4 regions of the Pseudogulbenkiania sp. MAI-1 genome follow, and region 3 is predicted to be linked to each of the others. Evidence: predicted binding sites of a transcription regulator. Region 3 holds the regulator's gene; each other region holds the start of a gene.
The links. The regulator FNR, encoded in region 3, switches genes on or off when oxygen is low (the NO sensors DNR and NnrR bind a similar motif). The targets are predictions, from matches to a motif close to TTGATNNNNATCAA.

Region 1: nirJ (heme d1 biosynthesis radical SAM protein NirJ) is a predicted target of FNR. The motif match lies at 1,845-1,858, and genes of this name have one in related genera.
Region 2: PSEMAI1_RS0117740 (peptidase U32 family protein) is a predicted target of FNR. The motif match lies at 1,547-1,560, and genes of this name have one in related genera.
Region 4: PSEMAI1_RS0117780 (ribonucleoside triphosphate reductase) is a predicted target of FNR. The motif match lies at 1,956-1,969, and genes of this name have one in related genera.

Annotation. Positions count from the first base shown of each region.
Region 1 covers NZ_AZUR01000001.1:1,454,902-1,459,106, reverse strand. Annotated here, with positions in the region: gene PSEMAI1_RS0106750 (nitrite reductase) at 1-580, opposite strand, end outside; gene nirJ (heme d1 biosynthesis radical SAM protein NirJ) at 577-1,785, opposite strand; gene PSEMAI1_RS0106740 (DMT family transporter) at 2,013-2,885, shown strand; gene PSEMAI1_RS0106735 (hypothetical protein) at 2,903-3,406, opposite strand; gene PSEMAI1_RS22400 (ATP-binding protein) at 3,815-4,132, opposite strand; gene PSEMAI1_RS22395 (ATP-binding protein) at 4,171-4,205, opposite strand, start outside.
Region 2 covers NZ_AZUR01000001.1:3,783,996-3,788,200, forward strand. Annotated here, with positions in the region: gene recC (exodeoxyribonuclease V subunit gamma) at 1-1,022, opposite strand, end outside; gene PSEMAI1_RS0117735 (SirB2 family protein) at 1,124-1,504, shown strand; gene PSEMAI1_RS0117740 (peptidase U32 family protein) at 1,619-2,626, shown strand; gene PSEMAI1_RS0117745 (U32 family peptidase) at 2,641-3,558, shown strand; gene PSEMAI1_RS0117750 (SCP2 domain-containing protein) at 3,545-3,979, shown strand.
Region 3 covers NZ_AZUR01000001.1:686,973-691,177, reverse strand. Annotated here, with positions in the region: gene PSEMAI1_RS0103145 (patatin-like phospholipase family protein) at 1-527, shown strand, start outside; gene hemN (oxygen-independent coproporphyrinogen III oxidase) at 576-1,985, opposite strand; gene fnr (fumarate/nitrate reduction transcriptional regulator Fnr) at 2,118-2,873, shown strand; gene PSEMAI1_RS0103130 (DUF1853 family protein) at 2,921-3,871, opposite strand; gene PSEMAI1_RS0103125 (RNA methyltransferase) at 3,849-4,205, opposite strand, start outside.
Region 4 covers NZ_AZUR01000001.1:3,795,439-3,799,643, forward strand. Annotated here, with positions in the region: gene PSEMAI1_RS0117770 (LysR family transcriptional regulator) at 1-758, opposite strand, end outside; gene PSEMAI1_RS21905 (hypothetical protein) at 951-1,271, shown strand; gene PSEMAI1_RS0117775 (DUF411 domain-containing protein) at 1,343-1,774, shown strand; gene PSEMAI1_RS0117780 (ribonucleoside triphosphate reductase) at 2,050-3,783, shown strand; gene nrdD (anaerobic ribonucleoside-triphosphate reductase) at 3,890-4,066, shown strand; gene PSEMAI1_RS0117790 (anaerobic ribonucleoside-triphosphate reductase activating protein) at 4,047-4,205, shown strand, end outside.

The DNA of each region.
Region 1 (4,205 bases), 770 kb from region 3:
AGGTGTAGAGATCGTATTGCGTCACCCAGCCGTCGCGGCTGGCGAAGTAGACGAAGCGGCCGTCCGGTGAGAACTTCGGCCCACCGTGCAGCGCGAAGCGGCTGGCGAAGCGGGCGATCGGCACCAGCTTGTCGCCATCCAGCACCGAGACATGGTGATCGCCCGCCTCCACCACCACGAACAGGTTGCGCGGGTCGGCGCGGTAGCGTGGCTTGGCCGGCAGGCTGGCCGGATCGGCGTAGACCACGCGCGAGGCGGCCATGTCGGCCTCGCTCCAGCGCGCCTGCTGCTCCGGCGGCGTCTTCAGGTATTGCGCCAGCGCCTGGATATCGGCATCGGCCAGACGCCCGGCGAAGGCCGGCATCTGCGTCGCGGCGCGGCCGTGGCGGATAGTGTCGAGGATTTCCGCCGGCTTGAGCCGCTCCAGGCTCTGCGGCAGCAGCGCCGGCGCCATTGCGCCCATGCGGTTGTCGCCGTGGCAGCTCTGGCACTGCTGCTGGTAGAGCGCGGCGGGATTCGCGGCGGCAAGGCCGGAGAGACCCAACGTCGCCAGCAGCGCAGCAAGGGACAGCGCCTTCATGCCTGAGCCTCCTTGTTACGGCGGCGCGGGTACGGCGTCAGCTCCGCCAGCGGATGCGCACCCTCGGCCACGCCGATCTCGGCGTCGCTCAGGTAGCAGGCCGGGTCGGCGGCCCAGAAATCGCCGGTCAGCTCCCAGGCGCGCACCCGGGTGTTGCCGTTGCAGATGGCAAGGTAGCGGCAGGCACCGCAACGCCCGGTGACCGGACGCGGGCGCTGCTTGAGGCCGGCCATCAGCGGGTGCGAGGTATCCGGCCAGATCGCCGAGAACGGCCGCTCCTTGACGTTACCGAGCCCGATCTTCCACCACATGGTGTCGGGGTGGACGTTGCCGAGATTGTCGATATTGGCGACGTTGACGCCGGAAGCGTTGCCACCCCACTGCTCCAGGCGCCGGCGCAGATCCGCCGCCGCTTCCGGGTGATGACGCTCGACCCAGTGCAGCAGGTAGACGCCGTCGGCATCGTTGTTGCCGGTGACGAAGTCCTTGGGCCGGCCAGCCTGGATGTGGCGCCAACAGGTCTCGATCAGCAGGTCCATGGCCCAGCGCGTGCGGGCGTGGCGCGCGTCGTCGGCGCGGTGCTTGTTGCCGCGCCCGGCGTAATTGAGATGAGAGAAATAGAACTTGTCGATGCCCTCGTCGTCGACCAACTGCAGCAGCGCCGGCAAATCGTCGGCGTTGTCCTCGGTCATGGTGTAGCGCACGCCGACCTTCATGCCGGCGTCGCGACACAAGCGCAGTGCGGCCAGCGAGAGCTCGTAGGCGCCGTCCAGGCGGCGGAAACGGTCATGCGTGGCGCGGATGCCGTCGAGACTGATGCCGACGTAGTCGAAACCCACGGCAGCGATGCGCCCGACATTGCCGCTATCGATCAGCGTGCCGTTGCTCGACAGCCCGACGTAGAAACCCAACTGCTTGGCGCGCTTGCCGATGTCGTAGATATCGGGCCGCATCAGCGGCTCGCCACCGGACAGGATCAGCACCGGCACGCCGAAAGCACGCAGATCCTCCATCACCGTGAACACCTCGGCGGTGGACAGCTCACCCGGAAAGGCGGTATTGGCCGATACCGAATAGCAATGCTTGCAGGTCAGGTTGCAGCGGCGGATCAGGTTCCAGATCACCACCGGGCCGCTGGGCGGGCGTGGTGGCGCCACCGGGGCGGGATGGGCGACGGACTGCAGGTAGGGGGTGAGGCGCAGCATGGGTGGCGGCTCCGTCAATGACATTGGCGTCATTTCACGGCATTGCGCCCTCTTCCGCATTGACCATGGTCAACCGCCGCCAGGGCAGCCGCCACCTCGTGCCGCCCGCTTGATCCGCATCGGTTTTTCACCACCCCACCATGGCGGGCGCTGCTCGACGGACTATTCCCCTCGGCCCGCCAGCGGCCTATCATCCCTACCCCGTCACCGTTCCATTACCCCGACCGATGCGCTACCTGATTGTCGTCACACTCCTGTGGGCCTTTTCCTTCAGCCTTATCGGCCAATACCTGGCCGGACAGGTCGACAGCGATTTCGCCGTGCTGCTGCGCGTGCTGATCGCCGCCGCCGTGTTCGCCCCCTTCACCCTGTGGCGCGGCCTGCCCGGCCGCCTCGTCGGCGGCTTCTGGCTCGCCGGCGCGCTGCAGTTCGGCATCACCTACCTGTGCCTGTACCGCAGCTTCAGCGTGCTGACGGTGCCGGAAGTGCTGCTGTTCACCGTGCTGACGCCGATCTACGTCACCCTGCTGGACGACGCCCTGGCTCGCCGCTTCAACCGGTGGGCGCTGCTCGCCGCCGCGGTGGCCGTGGGCGGCGGCGTCATCATCCGCTTCCAGCCTCTGCAGGGTGAGTACCTGGTGGGCTTCCTGCTGCTGCAGCTCGCCAACCTCACCTTCGCCGCCGGCCAGGTACTGTGCCGCCGTCTGCTGCAACAGCACCCCGTACCGCAGCCGCTCCACCGCTACTTCGGCCATTTCTTCCTCGGCGCTCTGGTGCTGGCACTGCCCTCCTTCCTGCTGTTCGGCGACGCCAGCCGCCTGCCGCACACGGCGCTGCAATGGGGCGTGCTGGCGTGGATGGGCCTGTTCGCCACGGCGCTGGGCATGTACTGGTGGGTGAAAGGCAGCGTGGAAGTCAGCGCCGGCACGCTGGCCATCCTGAACGAACTGCACGTGCCGGCCGGGCTGCTGGTCAACGTGCTGATCTGGAACCGTGACGCCGACCTGCCGCGCCTGGCGCTGGGCGGCGGGGTGATCCTCGCCTCGCTGTGGCTCAATCGGCGCGGGCGGCGTCCGCTGGTGGCTGTGGCGGCGGGTTGAGTGGACGCGGGTAAACCTCAACGCTCGCGTATCTCGACGCGGACGATTTCTCCATTGACATGGCTGAGGCGTGCGTAGGTACCGGCATGCAGCACGCCGCCATGCGCAATAGTCTGCTGGTAGGCGGGCGTCGCGTAAAAGTAGTTCACCTCGAACGTCTTGCCGCCAACGACAATCCGATCCCCGCTCGAATGGCCATGCGCGGGTTGCTCATGCAAGACGGTAACCGGCCCCTCAGAAACCTCGTAGCGCCCTGTTTCGTACGCCTCGACCAGATCGTCAATGCGCTGGAGCACCCGTGGGAAATCATGCATCGCCAGCCAGATAACTGCCCACACCATGGTGAACAAGGACGGAATCAGATGGCGCCATGGGAAGGCACCCGACCTGCGCCACTTGAACAGCAACGTCGCGATGGCCCCGATCAGCGCAACGGCACCGACCAGAAACCGAAACAACTCATCCGCCAGGAGGCCGTTACTCCATCGGGTGATCTCGAAGACCGTGACAAAGGCCGTCATCGCGGATAGGCATCTCCAAAGAGGTCGTGTGCGGCATTGACGCCGACGGTGGCTGCCAAGCTGAGCAAGGCCGGGCATCACCACAGCAAATATTCACCAATCCTAAACGCGAGACATCCCCTACCGCCAGTGTTGGGAGACGTGGAATGTCCCCTTCTGGCCACTTCCCTCTCCCAAACTGCCCACTCACCCGGCAAAAAGCCATAAGGTTGACGCCACAGCGAGCGTCGGCAACAATTCTGCTGTTGCAGTCAATCCTGCAACCGAGATTGGCGTCTCGAATGCACAGGCGGACAGCCGCCACGCGCGGCATTTTTCATGTCCGTTACACACCATTGGTGCGTCCTCTGTCAAGCGACACGAGGATTTGACCCCCTGGCGACATCTGGAATTGACCCCCAGGGTTAATCAACTAGTTGATGTAATCGGTTCGGCCGTCGCCTTCTGCAGCAGGCCGCTCCGTCGTTTGTCGCGTAGCCGGTAACTATCTCCCCGGATCGTGACCACCTGGCTGTGATGCAGCAGCCGATCCAGGATGGCCGTTGCCGCCACTGCGTCACCAAACACTTGGCCCCATTCCCCCACCGGGCGGTTGCTGGTGATCAGTAGGCTTGCCCGCTCATAGCGCCGCGAGACCAGCTGGAAGAACAGGTGCGCTGCCGCCGGCTCCAGCGGCAGGTAGCCCAATTCATCGACGATCAGCAGCTTGGGTTTCGATAGCTGCAACAGCTTCTCCTCCAAGCGCCCATCGGCATGCGCCTTCGTCAGTCAGCCATCAGAGACGCAGCAGAACTGAACA
Region 2 (4,205 bases), 3.1 Mb from region 3:
AAGAGGCGGTCCTTCAGCACTTCCAGTTCGCGCATGGGGCTGTGGACGGCATTGAGTTCGATCGAGCGGTCGCCGGGCGCCGGCGGTTCGGGCGCCGCGCCGGGCGGGGTCAGCGTCAGGATGTCGCGCTGCAGCCGCGTGAGCAGCGTGTCGCCATCCGGTTCGAGAAACAGCGGGTGGCCCTCGGGAATCTCCTCGGCGATCTGGTCGAAGAAGTCCCGTCCCTGCTTGCCGAGCGAGGCCAAGAGCGGGTGGTCGTCGTGCGCCTCCATGCCCTGCTGGAACAGCTTGAGCTGGCCGCGCGCGTCGACGATGTCGCCCCAGTAGGCCTCGCAGGGGTTGAGCAGGAACACGCAGACATCGGTCAGCGCCGCGAGCCGCTTGATCATCGCCAAATACATCGGCGCCAGGCTGGCGATGCCGAACAGGCTGACGCGCTCCGGCAGGTGTTCCGGGCGCAGGCCACCGAGGAAGTCGTCGAGCAGGCGCACGCGGTGGCGGCCGGGGTCGGCCTCGGCCAGCTGCCGCCACAGCGCCGCCTGCCACGCCTCATCCTCGCCCAGGTCCAATAGCTCGCCGCGCTCCCAGGCGCGGATCCAGTCGGGGCGGAACACCAGGTATTGGTCGAAGATGTCGGCGATCTTGCCGGCGAGCTCGAAGCCAGCCGCCTCGCCGCCCTCCAGGTAGCGCTCGAGCGGCGTGAACGGCGCGCCGTGCAAGGTCGGCAGCAGTTCCAGCAGCCGCCATTGCAGCACCTCGGGCGCGAACGACGACTTTCTCGGCAGCCCCGGCAGCACCGCCTGCATCAGGCGCCAGGCGAAGGCCGCCGGCAGCACGAAGTCGAGGTTGGCGGCGATGCCGGCGCGCCGCGCCAGTTCCAGCGTCAGCCAGCGCCCCATGCCGCGGCTCTGCACCAGCACCGTTTCCGGCTGGAACGGGTCGGACAGGGGCGCGGCACGGCTCATGCCGGTGAACAGTTCCCCCAGCGCTTCGAGGCGGTTGGACTGGTAGAGGTGCAGCATGGCGATGACGGATGCTTGGAAAAGAAGGCATTCAGTGTACCATCCGGGAACCGCTGCTCCGTCACTGCGTCACATCGCAGTCTTCGCCTTCGGGAACCATCATGCCGACGTACACCATCATCAAACACGCCCACATGGGCTGCGCCTACCTGTCCATCCTGCTGTTCACCGCGCGCGGCGCGCTGATGCTGGCGGATTCGCCGCTGCTGCAAGCCAGGCCGCTGCGCATCCTGCCGCACGTGATCGACACCCTGCTCTTGACGCTGGGCATCACGCTGGCCGTGCTCGCCCACTTCCTGCCCACCCAGCAGGACTGGCTGATGGCCAAGATCGTGCTGCTGTTGGTCTACATCGGGCTCGGCACCGTGGCGCTCAAGCGCGGGCGGACCAAGACCATCCGTACCACGGCCTTCGCCGCCGCGCTCGCCACCGTGTTGTGGATCGTGCTGATCGCCAAGACCAAGATGATCTGGCCGCTGTAATCCCCCGCTTCGGCCGATCCGAGCAGAAAGCTTGGCCGAAGCTTGACCCAGAGCAATGGCGGCCCCGCTCCACTCTGCTACTGTCCCCCGGTTTACGTTTCCTGGCGCAAACCGATCATGACCCTGCCCGAACTGGTCTGCCCCGCCGGCAGCCTGCCCGCCCTCAAGGCGGCGGTCGACAACGGTGCCGATACCGTCTACTTCGGCCTCAAGAACGACACCAACGCCCGCAACTTCGCCGGGCTCAACTTCGACGACAACAGCGCGCGCACCGGCATCGACTACGCCCGCGCGCGTGGCCGCAAGGTGCTGATGGCGATCAACACCTACGCCCAGGGCGGCAACGTGGCGCGCTGGCACCGCGCCGTGGACGAAGCCGCCGACCTCGGCGTCGACGCCGTGATCCTGGCCGACCTCGGCCTGATGGACTACGCCGTGCGCCGCCATCCCGACTTGCGCCTGCACCTGTCGGTGCAGGGCTCGGCCACCAATTACGAGGCGATCAACCTGGCGCGCGAGCTGTTCGGCATCCGCCGCGCGGTACTGCCGCGCGTGCTGACGCTCGATCAGGTGCGCCACGTCATCGAGCACACCGAGGTCGAGATCGAAGTGTTCGGCTTCGGCAGCCTGTGCGTGATGGTGGAAGGGCGCTGCCTGCTATCGTCCTACGCCACCGGCGAATCGCCCAACACCCACGGCGTGTGCTCGCCGGCCAAGTACGTGCGCTGGGAGCACGGCGACACCGCGCTCGACGCCCGTCTCAACGGCGTGCTGATCGACCAGTACGGCAAGGACGAGCCGGCCGGCTACCCGACGCTGTGCAAGGGCCGCTTCGACGTGCAGGGCGACACCTATTACGCGCTGGAAGAGCCGACCAGCCTCAACGTGCTGGCCATGCTGCCGCAGATCATCGACATCGGCGTGGCCGCGATCAAGGTCGAAGGCCGCCAGCGCAGCCCGGCCTACGTCGCCCAAGTGACGCGCACGCTGCGCGCCGCGCTCGACGCCGCCGGACGCGAGGGGCAGCGCTTCGGCGTGCGCCCGGCCTGGCAGCAGGAACTGGCCAAGATGTCCGAGGGCCAGCAGCAGACGCTGGGCGCCTACAACCGCCCGTGGAAATGAGGGAGCCGACCACCATGACCCCACTCAATCTCAAACTCACTCTCGGTCCCGTGCTGTTCTTCTGGTCGCGCGACGAGATCTTCACCTTCTATAGCGAAGCCGCCAGCTGGCCGGTTGATAGCATCTACCTGGGCGAAGTGGTGTGCTCGCGCCGCCAGCAGCTGCGCACCCAGGACTGGATCGGGCTCGCCCACGACCTGGCCGAGGCCGGCAAGGAAGCGGTGCTGTCGAGCCAGGCGCTCTTGGAGAGCGAATCCGACCTCAAGCGCCTGCGCAAGCTGATCGACAACGGCGTCGTGCGCATCGAGGCCAACGACCTCGGTGCGGCGCGGCTGGCGCGCGAACGCGGCGTGCCCTTCGTCGCCGGGCCGCACCTCAACGTCTACAACGGCGAGACGCTGGCGCTGATGCAGCGCCTCGGTGCCTATCGCTGGCTGCCGCCGGTGGAGATGGACCGCGCCACGCTGGCCGAAGTGCTGGAACACGCGCCGGCGATCGAAACCGAGGTGTTCGCCTGGGGCAAGCTGCCGCTGGCGTTCTCGGCGCGCTGCTTCACCGCGCGCCATTACAACCTGAGCAAGGACGACTGCCAGTTCCGCTGCCTGGACCACCCCGACGGCCTGACGCTGGCCACGCGCGAGGGACAGGACTTCCTCACCATCAACGGCATCCAGACCATGTCGGCCGGCTGCCAGTCGCTGCTGGCACACCTGCCGGCCATGGCCGCGGCCGGCGTGAACGCGGTCCGCATCAGCCCGCAGTCCGTCCATACCGCCGACGTGGTGCAGGCCTTCCGCGCCGTGATCGACGGCCAAGCCAGCGCCCGGCCGGCCCCGGCCGGCCTCGCCAACGACGGCACGCTGGTCGATGGCTACTGGCTGGGCCAGCCCGGCATCGTCAACTCGCAAGGAGCAGAACATGCGCGTGCCTGACCTGACCATCCCCACCCGCCTCGCCCGACTCTTGAGCAAGCTGCCGGCCACCCCGCCGGCCTGGCTGTTGGTGACCAGCCTCAACCAGCTGGTCAAGCGCGGCGTGCTGCCGGCCGACATGGAGCTGCTCTCCGGGCGCCGCTTCGAGGTGCGCCTCGTCGACGCCGGCGTCAGCCTGCGTTTTGCCGCCGACGCCCGCCGCTTCACGCTGGACCGCCAGCCCGGCGAGCCCGACCTGCGCCTGTCGGCCAGCGTCGCCGACTTCGCGCGCATGATGCTGCGCGAGGAAGACCCGGACACGCTGTTCTTCAACCGCAAGCTGGTGATTGAAGGCGACACCGAGCTGGGCCTGATCGTCAAGAACCTGCTCGACAGCGTCGACTGGCACGACACCCCGCTCGCCCGCTTCATGGCCGGCTGAGCCGCCCTCCCCGGCCCGGAAGACACCGTCCTGCGGCGGCGTCTTCCCGGGTGCATCCCCTCCTGAACCGGCCCGCTCGCCGGCCGGACAAAAACTATCACTGGTTAAAACGCATCGCCTTGCTATGCTCAAAGCATTCCCCGGTTCGTGAGGGGAGCCGCCACCGTGGGCGCGCCCTCTCTTCCCGGATCTGAACATGGCCACCAACGCAGGGCACACTGCGCGG
Region 3 (4,205 bases):
TGAGCACCGAGCATCTGCTCGCTTCCGCCTGCCTGCCGCAACTGCACCACACTGTCCATATCGACGGCGAGGCCTACTGGGACGGCGGGCTGACCGCCAATCCGCCGCTGTTCCCGCTCGCCTACCAGGGCCAAGCCAGCGACATCGTGCTGGTGACGCTGGTGCCGCAGCGCTGGGAGGAGACGCCCGACAGCGCGGGCCACGTCGACCGCCGCCTCAACGACATCAGCTTCGGCTCGTCGCTGCACACCGAGCTGCAGGGGCTGGCCATCGCCAAGCGCGAGGCCGACAAGAGCCTGCTGAGCCTGGGCCGGCTGGAGCGGCACCTGCGCCGGCTGCGCCTGCACCATATCGATGCGGACGCCACCACCGGCCAGCTCGACAGCCTGAGCAAGCTCACGCCGCATCACGGTCTGGTGCAGGAGCTGTTCGCCGCCGGACGCGAGCGTGCCCAGGCCTGGCTGGAGGACCATGGGGAGGCGGTGGGACAGAAAAGCACGATGCGGCTGTTGCGGCGCATCCACTGAGGCACGGCACAGGGGCGGCAAGAGCCCGCCCCCGGAGTCGCGCCCCGCTCAGATGGTGCGCGAGTAGCGCGCCTTCGTCTGGCGCTCGCGCAGGTGGCGGTCGAAGGCCATGGCGATGTTGCGGATCAGGAAGCGTCCCTTGGGCTCAACCATCAGGAAGTCGCCGTCGAAGGTCAGCAGGCCCTGCTGCTGGAACTCGCGGATGGCCGGCATCTCGGCGGCGAAATAGTCGGCGAAGACGATGCCGTGCACCTGCTCGATGGCCTCCACCGACAGCGCGAAGCGGCACATCAGCGCCTGGATGATGGAGCGGCGCAGGATGTCGTCGCCGTCCAGCACCATGCCGCGCAGCACCGGCAGGCGGTTCTCGTCGAGCGCGGCGTAGTAGCCTTCGAGATCCTTCTCGTTCTGGCTGTAACAGGGGCCGACCTTGCCGATCGACGACACGCCGAAGCCGATCATGTCGCAGTCGGCGTGCGTCGAGTAGCCCTGGAAGTTGCGCTGCAGGCGGCCCTGGCGCAAGGCCACGGTAAGGTCGTCCTCGGGCTTGGCGAAGTGGTCCATGCCGATGAACACGTAGCCGGCGGCGGACAGTTGCTCCACCGAGTGCTGCAGGATGTCGAGCTTGACCGGCGGCAGCGGCAGATCGGCCTCGTTGATGCGCCGCTGCGGCATGAACACGGTCGGCAGGTGGGCGTAGTTGTAGAGCGCGATGCGGTCCGGCCCCATGGCGATGACCTTGTCGACCGTTTCGGCCACCGAGGCCTGCGTCTGCAGCGGCAGGCCGTAGATCAGGTCGACGCTGACCGAGCGGAAGCCGGCCTCGCGCGCGGCGTCGATCACCACCCGCGTCTCTTCCTCGCTCTGGATGCGGTTGACCGCCTGCTGCACGCGCGGCTCGAAATCCTGCACCCCGACGCTCATGCGGTTGAAGCCGAGGCGGGCGAGATGCAGCACGGTTTCGCGCGTGACCTTGCGCGGATCTATCTCTATGGAATATTCTCCCTCCGCCAAGAATTCGAAGCGGGTTCGGAGTATTCCCATCAGCCGCTCCAGCTGTTCGTCCGACAGGAAGGTCGGGGTGCCGCCGCCGAAGTGCAGCTGGATGACTTTCTCGCGCTGGCCCAGCACGTCGGCCACCAGGTTGACCTCCTTCTCGAGGTAATCGAGGTAGCGGTCGGCGCGGCTCTTGTCCTTGGTGATGATCTTGTTGCAGCCGCAGTAGTAGCAGACGGTGTTGCAGAACGGCAGGTGCACGTACAGCGACACCGGCCCGCTGTTGGCGCCGATGCGGCGCTGCTGCAGCCAGTGACGGTAGTCCTTGGCGGTGAAGTCGTCGGTGAAGCGGTCGGCGGTCGGGTACGAGGTGTAGCGCGGGCCGGCGCCGTCCAGACGGGCGATCAGGGCGCGGTCGAATTCGCAGCGCGTCGGTGAAAACGGGTGGTGGGTGGCGTTCATGATGTCTCGCGATGGAAAAACCAGTGGTGGGCTGGTAAATTTGCGACAAACCACCCGCAAACGCTTTGACCGATATCAAGGCCCAACGCTTTGATCAACATCAAGGCTTACTTAACACAAGCAGAATCCCGCATGACTGACTCGACTGTTGTTCCCCTGCAAGCGCTCAAGGTCTCCTGCTCCAACTGCACGCTGCGCGAACTGTGCCTGCCCTTGGGACTGAACCGCGAGGAAATGACGCGACTGGATGCGGTGATCCGTCAGAGCCGGCGCCTGAAGCGCGGCGAGGCGCTGTTCCGCAACGGCGAAGGCTTCAAGTCGCTGTACGCGGTGCGCACCGGCTTCTTCAAGACCTGCATCTCCAGCCAGGACGGACGCGAACAGGTCACCGGCTTTCACATGTCGGGCGAACTGATGGGCCTGGACGGCATTTCGGCCAACGTGCACGGCTGCAACGCCATCGCGCTGGAGGACAGCGAGGTGTGCGAACTGCCGTTCAACCGCATGCAGAACCTGGCGCTGGAGATTCCCTCGCTGCAGCACCATTTCTACCGGCTGATGAGCCGCGAGATCGTGCGTGACCACAACGTGATGATGCTGCTGGGCAATATGAAGGCCGAGGAGCGGCTCGCCGCCTTCCTGCTCAACCTGTCGCAGCGTCTGACGGTGCGCGGCTTCGCGGCCAACGATTTCATCCTGCGCATGAGCCGCGAGGAGATCGGCAGCTTCCTCGGGCTCAAGCTGGAGACGGTCAGCCGCACGCTGTCCAAGTTCCAGCAGCAGGGCTGGCTCTCGGTGGACCACAAGCACATCCAGCTGCTGCAGCCCGAGCAGCTCAAGCAGCTGGTCGCCGGCTGCGCCAACGCCCATCCCACTCCGGGCCACTGAGCCCTCCCTGAATCGCCGATTTCGGCGGCGTCAGGCCGCCGGGGCGGTCAGAGCGCGCCGTTCACCGGCTTGCCGAGGGCGAGTTCGTGCACCGCGTCGAGCAGTTCGGCCAGCCGCGCCGGCGGCGGCCAGGAGGGTGGGCAGACGAAGCCGCGCGCCACCTCTTCCCAGCCGCCGTTCGCCAGCGGCAGCACCTCGGCCACCAGTTGCGGCGCTTCCGCCGCCGCCAGATGGCGGCGCAGCGTGTCTTCCTCCAGCGTTTCCGCCTCCTCCACCCGCGCCGGTGCCAGCCAGCGCAGCCGCGGCAGCCACACCCAGCGCGACTCCAGCGAGCGCCGCGGCCACGGCGCCAGCAGCGGCCGCGCCCAGCCGGTCAGCGGGTCCGGCGCCAGCGGCGGCTCCAGCAAGACCGCATGCGGGTAGAACAGCCAGCCCGCCAGGCGCGCACCGGCACGGCAGCCGGCGAAACCGTCCGGCAGCAGCGGCTGTGCCGCTTCGTGGCGCGACAGGGCGAGCTGGTCCTGCAGCTTGGCGGCCTTCAGCGCCCAGGCGTCGCGCAGGCTGGGGCCGACCAGGGTATGGCGCCCCTCGCCCAGCATCAGGTAGAACTTGCTGGCGGTTTCGAGGTGCCACGGTTCGCCGTCGATGCGCAGCAGGAAGTCGAATTCGCCGATGGTGCGCAGTTGGCCGTTCTGCACCTGCAGGTTGGCCGCCACGCACTCGATGTGCGGCACGTGCTGGAACCAGAACGCCAGCAGGTTTTCGGCATAGCGGCCGAGACGGGTGGTCGGACGGGCGGAAAGCCAGTCCACCAGGGAACGGGGATCGTGATCGAGTTCGGCCAACAGCGCCGGGCCGGCATCGCCCAGCAGGCGCTCGGGCAGGATGTCGGCACCGGTGAGCCAGGGCGCCGGCGCCGTCAATAGAAAAGCCAGATCGCGCACCGCCGGGTGCGCGTAGGGCAGGTAGAAGGTGCTACTGCTCGCGCCGGCCGTCATCGCGATGGGCCACGCGCTGCACCTGCTTGAGGAAGCCGCGCAGGATGTCGACTTCTTCGCGCAGCAGGTTGGCGCGGTTGAACAGCGTGCGCAGGCGGCGCATCAGGCGCTCGCCGTTGCGCCGCTCGTAGTAGCCGATGTCGGCCAGGGTCTGGTCGAGGTGGCCGCAGAAGCCTTCCACCTCGTCGCGCGTGGCGCTCTCAGCGTCAGCGCGCAGGTAGTCGACGCCGACGCCGGTGTGGCTGAACAGTTCGTAGGTCATCACCTGTACCGCCATCGCCAGGTTGAGCGAGAAGTACTCGGGGTTGCCGGGGATAGTCACCAGCCGGTTGCA
Region 4 (4,205 bases), 3.1 Mb from region 3:
CCGCTGCGCAGATACGGCATCGCCTCGTGCCCAGGCACCTGCGCCACGCCGAAACCCAGGCGCGCCATTTCGCACACCGCCTCGATGTCGTTCAGCGTGTAGATGCCGTTGACTTCCAGCGGGATGCGTTCGCCCTCGCGCTCGAACTCCCACTTGCACAGCCGGCCCGAGGTCGGGAACTGGTAGTTGATGCAGTTGTGGCCGGCCAGGTCGTCCGGCTTTTGCGGACGGCCGTGCTTGGCCCAGTAGTCGGGGGTCGCCACCGTATACAAGGGCAGCTGCGCCAGGTGGCGCGCCGACAGCCGCGAATCGGGCATCATGCCGACGCGCACGCCGACGTCGTAACCGTCCTCGATCAGGTCGCTGAAGTGGTCGTCGAGGCCGAAGAACACCCGGATCTTGGGATGGCGCTGGCAGAACTCGCCCATCAGCGGCAGGATGAAGTGCCGGCCGAAGGAGTTGGGCAGGCTGATGCGCAGGTGCCCCGCCGGCTCGTCGCGGCTCGCCTTGAGCTGGTTGATCGCCGCATCCAGGTTGTTGACCGGCCCGCGGCATTGCGCGTAGAAGCGCCGGCCGTCCTCGGTCAGCGTCAGCTGGCGCGTGGTGCGGTTGAACAGGCGGACTTCCAGCTCCTGTTCCAGCCGGGCGATGCTCTGGCTGATGGCGGCGGGAGAAACGCCAAGCTTGCGCGCGGCGTCGGAAAAACTGCCGTTTTCGGCGGTGGTCATAAAGACCATCAGTGCCTTCAAGGTATCCATGCGCTGCGGATTCCATGGTGTCGCCGGCCCCCGCTAGCCCCGAGCGGGATCGTCCGGCATGGGTGTCAGGGGCTGACAAAATTAATATTAGTTGTCTTTAAAAAGGTTACACCATTCTTTGAAAACAATGAAGATTGAAATGAATTGTGCCAACTCAAGACCCGAAGGCCGCGGCTGCGCTAAGCTTTCGCCATGAGATTCTTCCGCCCCTTCCTGCTGGTGCTGCTGACCGTCTGGCTGGCGCTGCCGCTGGTTGCACCAGCGCAAAGCGCCACGCCGCCGAGCTGCCACGGCCCCAACGCGCCGCGCTATCTGTCGGCCGATGACGCCGGCTGTGCGCCCCGGGCGATGCCGGCCGGCATGGCAGCTTGCTGTCATTTTTATGCAACAACTTCTCATGCCAATGTCGGAGACCCGCCGCTGGCACCGCTGGCGGCGGTACAAGTGGGGCATGAGCCGGACGGACAGCCACAGTACATCCCGCCGGTGGCGACCCGCCCTCCTCCCGCCTGAACCTGGTTTCTTGAACATGCCAAGGCCGACAACCGGCCAGCCCTCTTAACTGTCATTTGCCAGGATCGACCATGAAAAACCTGAAACGACTCGCCACGATCGGCGCCCTGCTTCTCTCCGGCCACGCCCTGGCTGCCCAGGGCACGCTGTACAAGGACCCCAACTGCGGCTGCTGCACCGCCTGGGCCGACCACCTCAAAGCCAAGGGCATCACGCTGCAGACAGAGCCGAGCCGCGAACTCGCCAGCGTGCGTTCGCGCCTGGGCGTGCCGTCCGACCTGGGCGCCTGCCATACCGCCCGCATCGACGGCTACACCTTCGAGGGCCACGTGCCGGCCGACCTGGTGCAGAAGGTGCTGCGCGACAAGCCGAAGAACCTCGCCGGCCTCGCCGTACCGGGCATGCCGCCGGGCAGCCCGGGCATGGAAGGCATGGGCAAGGTGGCCTACAAGGTGTACGCCTTCGACAAGGCGGGGAAGCGCTTCGTCTACGCCGAGCGCTGAGGCCCGTTCGCGCCCGGCTGTAGGATGGGTGAAGGCACTCAATGCCGGAACCCATCGATTTGCCTAGGCGGTGATGGGTTGCGCTTCGCTCCACCCATCCTACGACGCAGGCTCCACCTCAAAAAGGCACAGCATGCTGTGCTTTTTCACATTCAAAACACAACATGCTGCGTTTTGACGCTTGATCCAGGTCAAGGGTTCGGAGCTTCGTCCACCCGAGCGTCATCCCACCAGTTATAGTGCATCTCAACATAACAAACACCATATGTTGAGCCATGACTGAAGCAACCCGCCTGTCCGCCCATCCCCTCGCCCCGGTCGACGCCGTCGCCGCCATCGACGAATACCTGAGCCGCGCCGACTGGCGCGTGCAAGCCAACGCCAACCAGGGCTATTCGCTGGGCGGGCTGATCCTGAACGTGGCCGGCAAGGTGACCGCCAACTACTGGCTCGCCAAGGTATTCAGCGCCGAGGCCGCCACGGCGCACCGCGAGGGGGATTTCCACATCCACGATCTGGACATGCTGTCCGGCTACTGCGCCGGCTGGTCGCTGCGCACCTTGCTGCAGACCGGCTTCAACGGCGTGCCGGGCAAGGTGGAATCGCAGCCACCGCGCCACCTGTCGTCGGCCTGCGGCCAGATCGTCAACTTTCTGGGCACCTTGCAGAACGAGTGGGCCGGGGCGCAGGCGTTCAGCTCCTTCGACACCTACCTCGCTCCGTTCGTGAAAAAAGACGATCTCTCCTACGAGCAGGTCAAGCAGTGCATCCAGGAGCTGATCTACAACCTCAACGTGCCGAGCCGCTGGGGCACGCAGACACCGTTCACCAACCTAACCTTCGACTGGGTATGCCCGGAGGACCTGGCCGCGCAGATCCCGGTGATCGGCGGCGAGGAAATGCCGTTCACTTACGGAGACTGCGCACGCGAGATGGCGCTGATCAACCGCGCCTACATCGAGGTGATGCTGGAGGGCGACGCCAAGGGCCGGGTGTTCACCTTCCCGATCCCGACCTACAACATCACCAAGGATTTCGACTGGTACGGCGAGAACACCGATCTGCTGTTCGCGATGACCGCCAAGTACGGCCTGCCCTACTTCCAGAACTTCGTGAACTCTGACCTCGAGCCGCACATGGTGCGCAGCATGTGCTGCCGCCTACAGCTCGACCTGCGTGAGCTGCTGAAACGCGGCAACGGCCTGTTCGGCAGCGCCGAGCAGACCGGCTCGGTGGGCGTGGTGACGCTCAACTGCGCTCGCCTGGGCTACCGCTTCAAGAATGACCTGCCCGGCCTGTTGGCAGAAACCGACCGCCTGATGGAACTGGCACGCGACACCCTGGAGGCGAAGCGCCGCGTGGTGCAGGAACTGATCGACGCCGGGCTCTATCCCTACACCAAGCGCTTCCTGGGCTCGCTGCGCAACCACTTCAGCACCATCGGTGTGAACGGCATCAACGAGATGATCCGCAACTTCACCGCCGACCGCGAGGACATCACCAGCGTCTGGGGGCACGACTTCGCCAGCCGCTACCTCGATCACATCCGCGAGCAGATGCTGGCCTTCCAGGAGCAGACCGGCCACCTCTACAACCTGGAGGCGACGCCGGCCGAGGGCACCACCTACCGCTTCGCCAAGGAGGACAGGAAGCGCTTTGCCGACATCCTGCAGGCCGGCACGGCCGAGCAGCCCTACTACACCAATTCGAGCCAGCTGCCGGTGGGCTTCACCGACGACCCGTTCGAGGCGCTGACGCGGCAGGAGGCGTTGCAGCGCAAGTACACCGGCGGCACCGTGCTGCACCTCTACATGACCGAGGCGGTGTCGAGCCCGGAGGCCTGCCGCCAGTTGGTGAAGCGCGCGCTGGCGGGGTTCCGCCTGCCCTACATCACCATCACGCCGACCTTCTCGATCTGCCCGACGCACGGCTACCTGTCCGGCCACCACGAGTTCTGCCCGCGCTGCGACGCGGAATTGTTGGCCGAGAAACGGCGCAGGCAGGGCTAAGACTGGGCGATGGGTTGCGCTTCGCTCCAGCCATCCTACTTATCTACCGACTCAGGCTCCGGGGGTTCTCGCCCCCGATCTTTTCACCCAGAAGAAAGGCAACACCATGAGCAATCTGTCCGAACAACGCCACCTCGACATCGTACTGGACGACAGCGAGCGCACCCGCTGCGAGGTGTGGACCCGCGTGATGGGCTACCACCGTCCGGTGGCCGCGTTCAACATCGGCAAGCAGGGCGAGTTCAACGAGCGCCTGCACTTCGATGAGCGCCAAGCCGGTTGAGGCGGCGCGCATCGGCGGGCTGGAGCCGTTCTCGGCCTGTGACTGGCCGGGCAAGCTGGTCGCCGTAGTGTTTCTCGCCGGCTGCCCGTGGCGCTGCGGCTACTGCCACAACCCGCAGCTGTGGCGGCGCAGTGACGGC